4 regions of the Kocuria sp. CPCC 204721 genome follow, and region 4 is predicted to be linked to each of the others. Evidence: riboswitches for the same ligand, from Rfam matches in the RefSeq annotation. Region 4 holds a riboswitch; each other region holds the start of a gene.
The links. Region 4 has a riboswitch for S-adenosylmethionine ahead of RF637_RS10325 (O-acetylhomoserine aminocarboxypropyltransferase/cysteine synthase family protein). Riboswitches for the same ligand answer to the same signal wherever they lie in the genome.
Positions count from the first base shown of each region.

Region 1: linked by a shared signal. The riboswitch ahead of RF637_RS11645 (bifunctional o-acetylhomoserine/o-acetylserine sulfhydrylase) and the one ahead of RF637_RS10325 (O-acetylhomoserine aminocarboxypropyltransferase/cysteine synthase family protein) in region 4 are both predicted to bind S-adenosylmethionine.
Region 2: linked by a shared signal. The riboswitch ahead of RF637_RS09655 (MetQ/NlpA family ABC transporter substrate-binding protein) and the one ahead of RF637_RS10325 (O-acetylhomoserine aminocarboxypropyltransferase/cysteine synthase family protein) in region 4 are both predicted to bind S-adenosylmethionine.
Region 3: linked by a shared signal. The riboswitch ahead of RF637_RS06695 (hypothetical protein) and the one ahead of RF637_RS10325 (O-acetylhomoserine aminocarboxypropyltransferase/cysteine synthase family protein) in region 4 are both predicted to bind S-adenosylmethionine.

Region 1 covers NZ_JAVKPO010000015.1:30,809-32,999, reverse strand. Annotated here, with positions in the region: gene RF637_RS11645 (bifunctional o-acetylhomoserine/o-acetylserine sulfhydrylase) at 1-1,215, opposite strand, end outside; SAM riboswitch class IV at 1,292-1,412, opposite strand; gene RF637_RS11640 (hypothetical protein) at 1,377-1,718, opposite strand; gene RF637_RS11635 (hypothetical protein) at 1,794-2,191, opposite strand, start outside.
Region 2 covers NZ_JAVKPO010000009.1:75,315-77,505, reverse strand. Annotated here, with positions in the region: gene dxr (1-deoxy-D-xylulose-5-phosphate reductoisomerase) at 1-841, shown strand, start outside; SAM riboswitch class IV at 895-1,009, shown strand; gene RF637_RS09655 (MetQ/NlpA family ABC transporter substrate-binding protein) at 1,105-1,989, shown strand; gene RF637_RS09650 (methionine ABC transporter ATP-binding protein) at 1,986-2,191, shown strand, end outside.
Region 3 covers NZ_JAVKPO010000005.1:68,426-70,616, reverse strand. Annotated here, with positions in the region: gene RF637_RS06700 (glycosyltransferase family 4 protein) at 1-453, shown strand, start outside; SAM riboswitch class IV at 565-707, shown strand; gene RF637_RS06695 (hypothetical protein) at 728-1,006, shown strand; gene RF637_RS06690 (BCCT family transporter) at 1,121-1,795, opposite strand; gene RF637_RS06685 (hypothetical protein) at 2,062-2,191, opposite strand, start outside.
Region 4 covers NZ_JAVKPO010000011.1:39,623-41,813, reverse strand. Annotated here, with positions in the region: gene RF637_RS10330 (succinate dehydrogenase/fumarate reductase iron-sulfur subunit) at 1-694, shown strand, start outside; SAM riboswitch class I at 1,065-1,162, shown strand; gene RF637_RS10325 (O-acetylhomoserine aminocarboxypropyltransferase/cysteine synthase family protein) at 1,224-2,191, shown strand, end outside.

The DNA.
Region 1 (2,191 bases), on a different contig from region 4:
GAGCTGGGCGTGCGTCGTGGAGGCGGGGTGAATCACGAGCGAGCGCACGTCACCGATGTTCGCCACGTTGGAGTGCAGGCTCAGGGCGTCCACGAACGCGACACCGGCGTCCCGGCCGCCGTCGAGCACGAAACCGAGCACCGACCCGGCACCGTTGGGCGCGTACTTCAGGGCGCGGTCGTGCCAGCGCGAGGACTCGAGACCGGCGTAGGACACCGAGCGCACCTCGGGGCGGGCCTCGAGCCACTCGGCGACCTTCTGCGCGTTGGCCACGTGACGTTCCATGCGCAACGACAGCGTCTCGATGCCCTGCTCGATCAAGAACGCGTTGAACGGAGAGATCGAGGTCCCCAGATCACGCAGCAACTGCACGCGCGCTTTGAGGATGTACGAGAGGTTGACGCCGAAGGCCCCGTCCGCACCGAGATCGCGGGCGTAGACGAGCCCGTTGTACGTCTCGTCCGGTTGGTTGAAACCGGGGAAGCGCTCGGGGTCCCGCGAGTAGTCGAACGCTCCGGTGTCCACGATGAACCCGCCGATCGCCGTGCCGTGGCCGCCCAGGAACTTGGTGGCCGAGTGCAGCACGATGTCCGCGCCCCACTCGATGGGCCGCACCAAGTAGGGCGTGGCGATCGTGTTGTCCACGATGAGCGGGACACCCGCCTCGTGGGCGATCCCGGCGATCGTCTCGATGTCGAGCACGTCGTTGCGGGGGTTCGGGATGGATTCACCGAAGAACGCCACGGTGTTCTCGCGCACCGCGTCCCGCCACTGCGCGGGATTGTCCGGGTCCGAGACGAACGTGGTCTCCACGCCCATGCGCGGCAGCGTGTGCTTGAGCAGGTTGTACGACCCGCCGTACAGGGACGGGCTGGCCACCACGTGGGTTCCGGCGCCGCCCAGGTTGAGGATCGCGAGCGTGGCCGCGGCCTGTCCGGAGGAGACCATCAGGGCCCCCACGCCGCCCTCGAGGGACGCGACCCGGTTCTCCACGACCTCCGTGGTGGGGTTGGTCAGGCGCGAGTAGATGGGGCCCATCTCCTCGAGCGCGAACCGGGCCGCCGCCGTGCGGGCGTCCGGGAACACGAAGGACGTGGTCTGGTGGATCGGCAGGGCGCGCGACCCGGTCACAGGGTCGGGGTTCTGGCCCGCGTGGATCTGTCGGGTTTCGAACGACCAGCCCTGGGGATTGTCGGGGGTGGGAGCGGTGCTCATGGCCGTACTCCTTCTCGGAGGGATCAGGGGTCCGGTGGCGATCCGCACGGTGCCCGTGCTGTGACCGGGCACCAACGACCCGCGCTTGCCGCATGACGTCGGTCGACGCCACGGCCAGGTCCTCACCCAGGGCACCCCACCGCGGAAGGGAGGGTTGCCGGTCAGCTAGCTGGGGCTTCGCGCTGACTCTCGTGACCTATTACCTCATTGTCCGAACCCGGCGGGGCGGGAGTCAAGCCGGGGACGCTGCGAGCGGGCTCGGGGTCAGTGGCCGCTCGTTCCTGCTGTTCCATCTCCCGGGTGTGCAGTTCCCGGTCCTTCATCTCACGTGGATGGACGTAGAACAGACCCGTGAGCACCGCGATCACGAACACCGCGAGCATCACGAAGAACAACGGCCGCACGCCGGTCAGGTAGATGACGGGGATGGCCAGCACCGTGACCAACCCGCCCCCGAAGAACGGTTCGAACACCAGCTGCTTGTAACCGAACGCCTCGAACACCGGGTCTTGGCCTCCGGGCCCACCACGCGCATGAGGATCAGCCCGGTGGCGGTCACACCCATGGACTGGCGGAAGTCACCGATACCGCGCCCGAATTAGTAGCGACCGATGATGTGGGGTGCCAACCACAGGAAAATGGCCACGTTGAACGCGATGCCGACCACCGCCAGGATGGTGAACGCCGCCAGCCACGGCCGCGATGGACATGTGCAGGGAGAACGGTTCCACGGAGGACGGGCGGCTGGTCATGGTGCCGGCGGGGTAGTACTCGTCGCTGCGGAACAGGCCGTTCTCGCCCCACGGCCCGTCGAAGCGGCCCAGCACCTGCGGGCCCAGGAGCAGGAGGATCGCGCCGCCGATGATGGAGCTCGGCAGGAACAGGCTCTGGACCCAACCCACCTTGACGTGCACGAACTTCCCCAGGAGCAGGGCGACTCGGAGGATCAGGAGTGTGAAACCGACGGCATTTGCGG
Region 2 (2,191 bases), on a different contig from region 4:
CCTGGCGGCGCTGGGAGCGGGTCGGCGGGTGGCGCTCGCGAACAAGGAGTCCCTGATCGCGGGCGGTCCGCTCGTGTTGCGCGCCGCGGCGGACACGGGCCTCGAGGACGCGCTGATCCCCGTGGACTCCGAACACTCGGCGATCGCCCAGGCCCTGCGCTCCGGGACGGCCTCCGAGGTGCGCCGGCTCGTGCTCACGGCGTCCGGCGGACCGTTCCGCGGCATGACGCGCGAGCAGCTCACGCGCGTGACACCCGAACAGGCCCTGCAGCACCCCACGTGGGACATGGGGGTCATGGTCACCACGAACTCCGCGACCATGGTCAACAAGGCACTGGAGGTGCTCGAGGCGAGCCTACTGTTCGACGTCCCCCTGGACCGGATCGACGTCACGGTGCATCCGCAATCGGTCGTGCACTCCATGGTGGAGTTCGTGGACGGATCCACCCTGGCGCAGGCGTCCCCGCCGGACATGCGCCTGCCCATCGCGCTCGGAATCGGCTGGCCCCACCGCGTGACCGGTGCCGCCGCGGGGTGCGACTGGACCCGGGCCGCACAGTGGACGTTCGAACCGCTCGATTCGCAGGTGTTCCCCGCCGTGGAGCTCATGAAGCACGCGGGTTCGCGCGGCGGGACGTGGCCCGCGGTGTTCAACGCCGCCAACGAGCAGGCCGTGCACGCGTTCCACCGCGGGGCGCTCGGCTTCACGCAGATCGTGGACATGGTCGAGCGTGTGCTGGAGGATCACGACGGCGTCACGCGGCCCACCCTTGAGGACGTCCTGGGGGCGGAGGAGTGGGCCCGGGCCCGCGCGGACGAACGTATCGCCGGGATGGCATAGGGCCCTTCCGGCGGTCGTCGGCCCATGGCAGGGCCATGCTAGAATTCCGGGTGGATGACGAGATCCGGCGCGTAGCTCTGGCTGGCCGGACGGCAACCCTCTCCCGTAGCGGGGTGCCCCAGATGACCATCCGGTCGCGGTTGCAACAGATCACGGCAAGTGCGGTTCCCCGGAAATCAGCACGTACCCGTCCCTGTGCCCTCATCCAGGGGGGACTGTTCGCCCCGCGAGTCCCCGTCACAGACCCCTGGAAAGGCATGATCATGCGAACCAAGCGTTTGATTCCCGTCGTGTTGGCCACCACCCTGGGCCTCACCCTCACCGCGTGCGGCGGCGGCTCCGAAAACTCGGACCCGGCCGCGGACGGCAAGATCACCGTCGGGATCGTGGGCTCGACCCCTGTGCAGGAAGCGTTGAAGCAGGTCGCCGCGGACAACGACATCACGGTCGAGTACGTGGACTTCAGTGACTACAGCCAGCCGAACCCCGCTCTGAAGAGCGGTGACATCGACATGAACTGGTTCCAGCACATCGCGTACCTCGCCGATTACAACAACAACGCCGGGGACACCATCACTCCCGTGGGCTCCACGTCCATCTTCCCGCTGGGGCTGTACTCCAAGAGCGTGAAATCCGTGGGTGACTTCAAGCAGGGTGACGAGATCGCCGTGCCGAACGACTCGATCAACCTGTCCCGCGCCCTGAACCTCTTGCACCAGCAGGGTCTCGTGGAGTTCACCAAGGACACGATCGCCCCCACCGAGCAGGACATCGACACCGCCAAGTCCAAGGTCACGGTCCGCCCGGTCTCCGCCGAGCAGACCGTGCTGTCCATGGACTCCGTGGCCGCCTCCGTGGTCAACAACGACTTCCTGGACCGCGCGAACATCGATCCCAAGTCCGCGCTGGCTCAGGACGATCCCACCGCGGACAGCGCCAAGGTGTACGACAACCTCTTCGCCGCGACCGAGGCGAACGCGGACAACGAGACCCTGAAGAAGGTCGCGAGCTTCTACTACGACGACAAGGTCCAGGACGCGGAGAAGACCGAGACCAAGGGCACCGCGGTGCCCACCAAGGTGGATCAGCAGGAGCTCAAGGACTTGCTGGCCCGCTACTCGCAGGACCTCAAGGAGCAGACCAAGTGAGCCCGTCCGCCACGGCGGACACCCTGGTCAGTTTCCGGGACGTGAGCAAGGTCTTCGTCACGGGGTCCAAACGCCGCCCGCGCACCGTGACCGCGGTGGACTCCGTGGACCTGGACATCCGCCGCGGTGAGATCTTCGCGGTGATCGGCTACTCGGGGGCGGGCAAATCCACCCTCGTGCGGCTGATCAACGGCCTGGAACC
Region 3 (2,191 bases), on a different contig from region 4:
TCCGGCCCCGGGAAGGAGTCGCTGCGCTCGGTATTGCCCAACGCGCACTTCGAGGGCTTCCTCACGGGCACCGAACTCGCCACGGCCATGGCGTCGCTGGACGTGTTCGTGCACCCCGGTGAGCACGAGACGTTCTGCCAGACCATCCAGGAAGCCATGGCCTCCGGGGTCCCAGTGGTGGCCGTGGGCCGCGGCGGCCCCCTGGACCTCGTGGACTCTTCGCGTAACGGGTGGCTCTACGCCCCGGGTGACCTGGCCGGGTTGCGCGAGCGCGTCCGGGACCTCGCGGGCGACGACGCCAAACGCCTCGCCTTCGCGCGCACCGCCCACCAGTGCGTGCAGGAGCGCACGTGGGGTGCCGTGTGCGAGCAGTTGCTGGGCCACTACGAGCGCGCTCGCACGGTCACCTCCCGGATGCGCGGTACGCGCGGGGCCGGCCTGCGCACCCCGTGAGAAACGCCGCCGGGTGCCAGATGTTACTCAACAGAAGCTTGATTAAGTTTTGATGACATTCTCGGTCCGCGCCTGGCTGGTCCCCCGAATCCACGGATAGGCTCGAATCAGCTTCACGAGATGCGCCCGCGCAACGACAAGGACGTCACCGCGCGCCCAGAGCTCCAACTCGGCGTACGCCAACCCTCGGTTCAGGGGTGGATTGGATGACGAAGCGGCCGGGGCCACACGTGTGGTTCCGGCAAGCGACCGGAAAAATCAGAGGCCCGACATCATGAACACGACAACCCAGAAATCCCACCCCGACACCCGCGAACAGTGGGTGGACGTCACCGTTCAGGCGGACCCCGCCCGGCACGTGGTGTCCATCACGGGATCGGACGGTCACGAGCACGAGTACTTCGCGGACGACGCCCGTGAGGTCGCACTCGCCGCACAGCACACACGGGGGCGCGGCCAGTGGTGCGCCAAGTACAGCAGACTCCTGGTCCCCGGGGCGTCCCGGGTGACCGGCGGGGTGTCCTTCTACAAGCTGGAGCCCTTGCCCGCGTAGTCCTCGCGAGCACGGTCCCCGCGACCGCGAACTCCACGGTCGGGTGTGGCCCGGGTCCGGACGGACCCGGGCCACACCCATGTTCTCAGCCTGCTCGGTTCTTGGCGGCCGTGCTCACCGGGCGGTCGCGTCCCGGTCCTGGGCGATCAGCTCGGCGGCGCGTTCACCGATCATGAAGACCGTGATCTTCGGGTTCACCGTCACGAGCTCGGATATCACCGAGGCGTCTGCCACGCGCAATCCGCTCACGCCCTTGACGATCGCATCCAGCAGGAACGCCGTGCGCCCGGTGATGAGCACGTACAGCATGAGCCCGATCGCCAGGATGATGTTCAGCTCGGAAAGCCGCCGGGTGCCCTTGTCCACCCCAAAGATGGTCCCGAGCAGCGCCGCGGTGTCCACGGCGTCGCCGGCGGCACCGTGGATCCGGCACCCGATCAGGGGGTAGAGAGCGGAGCGGATGCTCAGCGGCATGCCGAAGCGGTAGGCGAAGTAGCCGAATGCCATGCCCATCAGGGCGTACATGGCCCACCCCGTGAACAGGTTGAACTGGGGTTTCGCGTGGTCCGGGCCCATCTTGATCGTGCCGTGCCTGCTGTCCGCGACCAGGATCACGAACACGATCACGAGAGCGGCCGTGAGGATGTAGAACCACCCCAGCCGGGAGGCGACCCACGCGACCACGCCGCCGATCACGGCGTCGGCGTGCTCGGGTGCCTCCGTGGCCCAGGCGGACGGCGAGACAAGCAGGGTTGCCGCGGCAACGAAGACCCGCCAGTTGACGGGCAACCGGGGTGGCGCAGAGCGAGGGGCCCGGACGGGGCGGGCGGATCCGCGACGGGCGACGAGCCCGGGCGTGGGTGACGGATGGACGAGGAATCGTGTGTGGTCACGTCGGGGATGCGGGTCGGACGTCGGACGACCCGGGGTTGAGGCGCCTTACTACCAGCCGTTAGTCATGGCACGCCACCTCACTGTAGGGGAGGGCCGCGCAGCAGCCGAATGCAGCCGCGCGGCCCCACGAGCACACCCCCCGTTCGCCCGGGGCGGCACTGTCAGCCCAGCAGCTTGGCCACGAGGGCGCTCGCGAACTCCTCGGAGACGTCCCCGTAGTTCAGGGAGAAGTCCTCGTCCACGAGCGTGGGCAGCAGCCCCGAGCACAGCACCGTGGCGCGCGCGTACAGC
Region 4 (2,191 bases):
GCTGTTGACCGTTCACGTGTGGCGCCAGGCGGGCGAGGACGAGCCCGGTGGCTTCGAGACCGCCCACCCCGTGCAGGCCCGCGAGGAGATGAGCGTGCTCGAATTGCTCGATGCCGTCAACGAGACGCTCGAGCGCCAGGGTGCAGAGCCGGTGAGCTTCGACGACGGCTGTCGCGAGGGCATCTGCGGCAAGTGCGGCGTGACCGTGGACGGCGTGGCCCACGGGCCGGAGAAGAACCGGGCCTCGTGCACGCAGTCGCTCAGAGCCTACCGGGACGGGGACGAGATCTGCATCGAGCCCCTGCGCGCGGGAGCATTCCCGGTCAAGAAGGACCTGTCCGTGGACAAGAAGGCCCTGCGGCGCGTGGCCAAGGAGGCCAAGTTCCCGGTCGCGATGAAGGCATTGAACACCGCTGGGTGCATCAGTTGCGGCGCGTGCGTGGCCGCGTGCCCCAACGGCTCGGGCCAGCTCTACGTGGGCACGCTGCTCAAGGAACTGCCGCCGCTCGCCAAGACGCCCGAGGAACGCGACGAGCGCTCGAGCAAGGTGCTCGACGCCGCCGAGCACGAGTTCGGCCCGTGCTCCCTGCTGGGCGATTGCACGGAGGTCTGCCCGGCGGGGCTGCCACTCGAGAACCTCACCGCGGTGGCGCGGGAGAACCTGCGCCGGAAGGACCCCGAGAAGTACGGCTGAGTTCCGCCCCGAAGCCAGCGAGCTCACCAGCAGTCGGCGACCCCACGGGCGGGAAGTTCACCGCTTTCACCGCGGGCCCCACCGACCGGGGGCCGAACCGCGGACGGGCGGGTCAGCCCTTGCGCCACCGGGGAAGGGGCAGCCGCAACGGCCCGGCGGGACGCGCGGTGGTGCGGGCCGCCGAGCGTGAGTCCTCGACCACCGTGGCATCCGAGATCCTGCGGGCCAGAGAACGCTGGAACCTGTTCTGTAGCGTGACCTTCGCGGCGGGGCACCCGTGGCGCGCGCCCTCTGAATCAATCGCACCCGCTTTCGGGTGGCTGCGATCCGCACGGTTTGGTCCGTCACCCACGCGCGCGACACAATAGACGCACCATCCCGAGCGGCCGAGAGACCTGGATCCATGACGCCGCAGCAACCCGCAGTGCTCGGCCAACTGCACGGTGCTACCGCCAGGACCGATGGAGTGCTGCGCGGCCCCGGGCAGCTGTCGGACGGGAGCCGTACCCGGCCGACGAGGAGGACATCCATGGCCGAGCACCAGTTCGGTTTCCGCACCCGCGCCCTGCACGCCGGCGGCACCCCGGACGCCGAGCACGGCGCCCGCTCCGTGCCCATCTACCAGACCAGCTCGTTCGTCTTCAAGGACGCCGACGACGCCGCCAACCTGTTCGCGCTGCAGAAGTACGGCAACATTTACTCGCGCATCGGCAACCCCACCGTGGCGGCCCTGGAAGAGCGCATCGCCTCCCTCGAGGGCGGGATCGGGGCGGTCGCCACGTCCTCCGGGATGGCCGCCGAGTTCATCACGTTCGCCGCGCTGTGTGGCCAGGGTGACCACGTGGTGGCCTCGTCCCAGCTCTACGGCGGAACGGTCACCCAGCTGGACGTGACCCTGCGTCGCTTCGGTGTGGAAACCACCTTCGTCCCCGGGACCGACCCGGCGGACTACAAGGCTGCGATCACCGAGCACACCAAGGCCGTGTACACCGAACTCGTGGCCAACCCGTCCGGCGAGATCGCCGATCTGGAGGGGCTCGCCGCGGTGGCCCGCGAGGCGGGTGTCCCGCTGATCGTGGACGCGACCCTCAACACCCCGTACCTGTGCCGCCCGTTCGAGCACGGCGCGGACATCGTGATCCACTCGATCACCAAGTTCCTGGGCGGGCACGGTAACACTCTGGGCGGCGTGGTGGTCGAATCCGGCCGCTTCGACTGGGGCAACGGGAAGTTCCCGGCCATGACCGAACCGGTTCCCTCGTACAACAACGTGACGTGGTGGGGGAACTTCGGTGAGTACGGATTCCTGACCAAGCTCCGTTCCGAGCAGCTGCGCGACATCGGGGCGTCCCTGACCCCGCAGGCCGCGTGGAACCTGCTGCAGGGTGTGGAGACCCTCCCCCAGCGCATGGACGCCCACGTGGCCAACGCGCAGGAGGTCGTGCAGTGGCTCGCCACGGATCCACGCATCTCCTACGTCAATTACGCGGGACTCGA